2 regions of the Alteribacillus sp. HJP-4 genome follow, and region 2 is predicted to be linked to the other one. Evidence: a T-box and tRNA genes for the amino acid it is inferred to sense, from the RefSeq annotation. Region 2 holds a T-box; the other holds one or more tRNA genes.
The links. A T-box is a leader RNA that pairs with one kind of tRNA and senses whether it is charged. The one in region 2 lies ahead of glyQ (glycine--tRNA ligase subunit alpha), so its partner is inferred to be a tRNA-Gly.
Positions count from the first base shown of each region.

Region 1: it has a tRNA-Gly gene. The T-box ahead of glyQ (glycine--tRNA ligase subunit alpha) is inferred to sense a tRNA for this amino acid. The anticodon was not compared.

Region 1 is NZ_JBHIKY010000001.1:268,354-270,610, reverse strand. Features, by position in the region: tRNA gene ACE4RR_RS01255 (tRNA-Glu) at 154-228, shown strand; tRNA gene ACE4RR_RS01250 (tRNA-Tyr) at 304-389, shown strand; tRNA gene ACE4RR_RS01245 (tRNA-Lys) at 791-866, shown strand; tRNA gene ACE4RR_RS01240 (tRNA-Gly) at 884-958, shown strand; tRNA gene ACE4RR_RS01235 (tRNA-Gly) at 968-1,041, shown strand; tRNA gene ACE4RR_RS01230 (tRNA-Ala) at 1,058-1,133, shown strand; gene ACE4RR_RS01225 (aspartyl-phosphate phosphatase Spo0E family protein) at 1,264-1,431, opposite strand; gene sigW (RNA polymerase sigma factor SigW) at 1,740-2,257, shown strand, end outside.
Region 2 is NZ_JBHIKY010000008.1:110,204-112,460, forward strand. Features, by position in the region: gene glyS (glycine--tRNA ligase subunit beta) at 1-96, opposite strand, end outside; gene glyQ (glycine--tRNA ligase subunit alpha) at 89-979, opposite strand; T-box leader at 1,036-1,208, opposite strand; gene recO (DNA repair protein RecO) at 1,275-2,024, opposite strand; gene ACE4RR_RS09655 (YqzL family protein) at 2,028-2,192, opposite strand.

The DNA.
Region 1 (2,257 bases), on a different contig from region 2:
AGTGAATATGTCCATTAAAATCTGCAAATGGCACTGGTAGAAAAATAACTCCAAAAGTGCTCCTTAAAATTCTTAAAATCTATTGCCAACCTGTGAACTCTATTATATAATGTCATATGTCAGCAAGAGCATAACCGTTCTTGCTGCCTCTGTGGCCCGTTGGTCAAGTGGTTAAGACACCGCCCTTTCACGGCGGTAACACGGGTTCGAATCCCGTACGGGTCACCATTTTCTATATCTACTATTCAAGAAACGTTGACAAACGTTTTTTCGTTTGTTTAAATAGAAAAGTATCTCCATTAAGGAGGGGTAGCGAAGTTGGCCAAACGCGGCAGACTGTAAATCTGCTCCCTTTGGGTTCGGCGGTTCGAGTCCGTCCCCCTCCACCATTGTTTTAAAACCTGTTTGATAGGGAACACTGTTTATGGCAAACAGCAGCAAACTATGGGACAATCAAGTGGTGCACGTTAAAAGCAATCTATTTGTCTTTGCACCAACGAGCCATTAGCGAACCGTAAACCTCCTGAATAAACATCGTTGTAGGTTTGCGAGGAGCAAGTACTGCATAGCAGTACGCGACGAGCACAATCATTAACGGATGTTAATAACAAGTAGTTACTGCATAAAAGCATAACTCATATAATGAGCCATTAGCGAACCGTAAACCTCTTGTATAAGCTTCTTAGTAGGTTTGCGAGGAGCAAGTACTGCATAGCAGTACGCGACGAGCACAAGAATTGACGGTTATTTATAACGTGTGCCACACGCAAAAAAAGCAATTACTTAAAGCGAGCCATTAGCTCAGTTGGTAGAGCATCTGACTTTTAATCAGAGGGTCGGAGGTTCGAATCCTCCATGGCTCACCATTTTTACCTAAAACAACGCGGAAGTAGTTCAGTGGTAGAACATCACCTTGCCAAGGTGGGGGTCGCGGGTTCGAATCCCGTCTTCCGCTCCAGAAATTCCTGCGGGTGTAGTTTAGTGGTAAAACCTCAGCCTTCCAAGCTGATGTCGTGGGTTCGATTCCCATCACCCGCTCCATTACATAACCTAGTAAGGGGCCTTAGCTCAGCTGGGAGAGCGCCTGCCTTGCACGCAGGAGGTCAGCGGTTCGATCCCGCTAGGCTCCACCAAATATAGAGACGATCACCCGGCTCAGTCGCCGGGTTTTTTTATTGTGCAGCCCGCCATTACGCCTATTCGCATCTCCATATTAAAATGAGAATCAAGCGGCCCTTAAAAACAAAAAAAGTCTCTCCCGATTCAATGGTCGGAAGAGACAGCTTTCTTGCCATCATATCTATTTAATAAAGAATCAAGTTCTTTACTCAGACGGACGACTTCTTCAGAAAAGAGAGGTTTATTCCATGCAGCTTTATTCAGAGATTGACGTTTCCACTCTATTTCTTTTAAAAGCTTCGTTTCAGTCAAAGGGTTCACCTCCGTAAAACTATGCATGTTTGTACATTCTTTACATTATTACCCAATCCGAAAGTAATGAAAACCCCTACCTAGAATTTTTCACATTTTTGTAAATTTTATAAGTAATACAAACGGTATACATGTTACAATAGAGCATGTTCAAAAAAATGTAAATCAAACGTTTGAATGATTTTCTGTAATACGGATATTTTCGTAGAATAGATATATAGTACGTGATTTTTTTTTGTAAAAATTGAAACGGATGGATAACTGATACGTAAGAATAGAAACCCGCTTGGTGGGTGGAGGTCGAGTGTATGGACGCGGTTGTACAGCGCTTAATCAAAGAAATAAAAAAAGATGGTGATCAGGATGCGTTTGCCGAGCTGGTAGATTTGTACAAGGACAAAGTCTATCAGATTGCCTTTCGGATGACAGGCAGCAGCCATGAAGCTCAGGATATGGCTCAGGAAGCGTTTCTTCGGGCCTATTCCAATCTGGACAGCTACGATGAAAGCCGGAAATTCTCGACCTGGCTGTTCCGGATCACCACGAACCTTTGTATCGACCGGCTTCGGAAGAAAAAGCCTGACTATTCGCTTGATGCGGAAGTCAAAGGCACAGAGGGGCTGACCGGATATTCGCAGATAGCCACACCGGATAAGCTTCCAGAGGAGCAGGTCGTTACGATGGAAATGCAGAGCAGGGTCCAGGAGGAAATTTCCCAGTTGCCTCCAAAGTACAGATCCGCTATTATATTACGATACATAGAAGATTTGCCCATAAAACAAATCAGCGACATTTTAGACCTCCCGGACAATACAGTGAAGACACA
Region 2 (2,257 bases):
TTCTGTTTTTTCCTTAAGCTGGTTCATTGCTTCCGATACAAAACGAGCCGGCATTTCCTCAAGCCCGATCTCTAATAGGTAATCCTTATTACGCATGGTGATCCCCCTCTCTGTCCTTAAGCATTGGAAATGAAAGCTTTTCTCTTTTGTCATAGTAGACCGAGGCACATTTTCTAGCGAGTCTTCTGACCCGTCCAATATAACCTGTTCGTTCAGTGACAGAAATCGCTCCGCCGGCATCTAATAGGTTAAATACATGAGAACATTTCAGCACGTAATCATAGGCTGGAAATACCAGCTCTTCAGCGAGAGCATGCTCTGCTTCTTTTTCATATGTTGTAAATTCCTGAAATAGCATGGCATGATCGGCTACTTCAAATGCATATTTTGAATGTTCGTATTCTGGCTGTAAAAACACGTCTCCGTACGTAAAATCATTTACCCAAATGAGATCAAATACATTTTCTTTTTCTTGAATATAGGAAGCAAGCCTTTCAATTCCATACGTAATTTCCACCGCTACAGGGTTTGCATCAATGCCGCCTACCTGCTGAAAGTATGTAAATTGAGTTATCTCCATCCCATCCAGCCATACTTCCCATCCGAGTCCCCAGGCACTTAGTGTAGGAGCTTCCCAGTTGTCTTCCACAAAGCGGATATCATGCTCTTCCGGTTTGATACCAAGTGCTTTTAGACTCTCTAAATAAAGCTCTTGAATGTTGTCCGGTGACGGCTTCATAATGACTTGAAACTGATGGTGCTGATAAAGACGATTAGGGTTCTCTCCATAACGCCCATCTGCCGGACGGCGTGACGGCTCTACGTAAGCTACATTCCAGGGTTCTGGTCCAATGCTTCTTAGAAACGTCATTGGATTCATCGTTCCTGCTCCTTTTTCGACATCGTATGCCTGCATAATCAGGCACCCTTGTTTTGACCAAAAGTTCTGCAAGGTGAGGATCATATCTTGAACGTTCATTTGCTTCCTCCTTTATATTTCCATTAAAAAGCCCCGTCCCTATACTGAATAACCAGTATAGGGACGGGGCTCTATCCCGCGGTTCCACCCTATTTGCCCGTGATTCATACGGACCACTTTATAAGGTATGCTCAGGAATGCCTTCATTGTCATTAATAACACAGCTTCCACTATCCTGTGCTCGCTACATATTAAGAGAACAACTACTACTTTCCTTCTTCGCACTATCTAGAATGTAATAGCATCATACTTAATCTAACCTATACTGTCAAGCCTGTTAATAAATTTTGCGAAATTAAGATAAGTCCCATTTTTCCATTTGTTCAATAAACCTTTTTGATTTTAAATGAAGGCCGGAATATTCATCATAGTAAGAGTCAAGAATTTGTTTTAATTGTAATTTAATCGATTGTGACAGTTTAATCTTACCAAGCCTCATAATATCCATATAAAAAAAGGTTCGGAGCAGTTGAATTGTTTTTTGATCCGCCTCAAACCGGTATGGATCTATTTCTGAACAGAGGTGGCAGAGAAACCCTGCTTCTTTCACAGAAAATGAGAACGTTCCTTTCAGATTACGGCAATTAGTGCAGCGGTCAAGCTCAGGCTTAATACCAGCGACTTTCGTCATTTTTGTTTCGAAAATACGGGTTAATACCTCTGGGTCGGCGTCTTCATTCATACGCTTGAACAGCTGCAATAATAATTCAAATAAAAAAGGGTTTCTCTCTCTGTCATTCGTTAATTTGTCCAACAGCTCAGTCATATAAGAAGCGTAGGCGGTTTTAGTTAAATCAGTACGCAGTACCCGAAAGGCATCGATCGGATCCCCCTGATTCAAGGTTGCCATCCCTGTGCCTTTAAAATAAAGAAACATACCATAGACAAAGGGCTGAGCAGACGAAGAGAGCCTGTTTTTCGGCTTTTTCGCACCGCGTGCCATCACGGCAATTTTCCCAGCTTCACGGGTAAACAGCGTCACGATCACATTTGATTCACCGTACGCAATAGTGCGGAGAACAATTCCTTCTGCTTTTTCCAGCATTTCTTATTCATCCCCGTCAGAGGACCTGCTTTCACTTCCGCTCTCCTTAATAATTGTTAATGAATCATTTTTCTGAAAATAACCGCTTTCCTCTAACTCCCTCACTAACAAATAAGCATCAACGTTGCCGGTAAGTTCAAAAAGCGACCATGAAAAATCAGAATTCATAGAAAAGCCCCCTTGTTTAATCCTTACCTATAGGGTGGCTAAAGAGCGTCAAAGCATGACCTGTA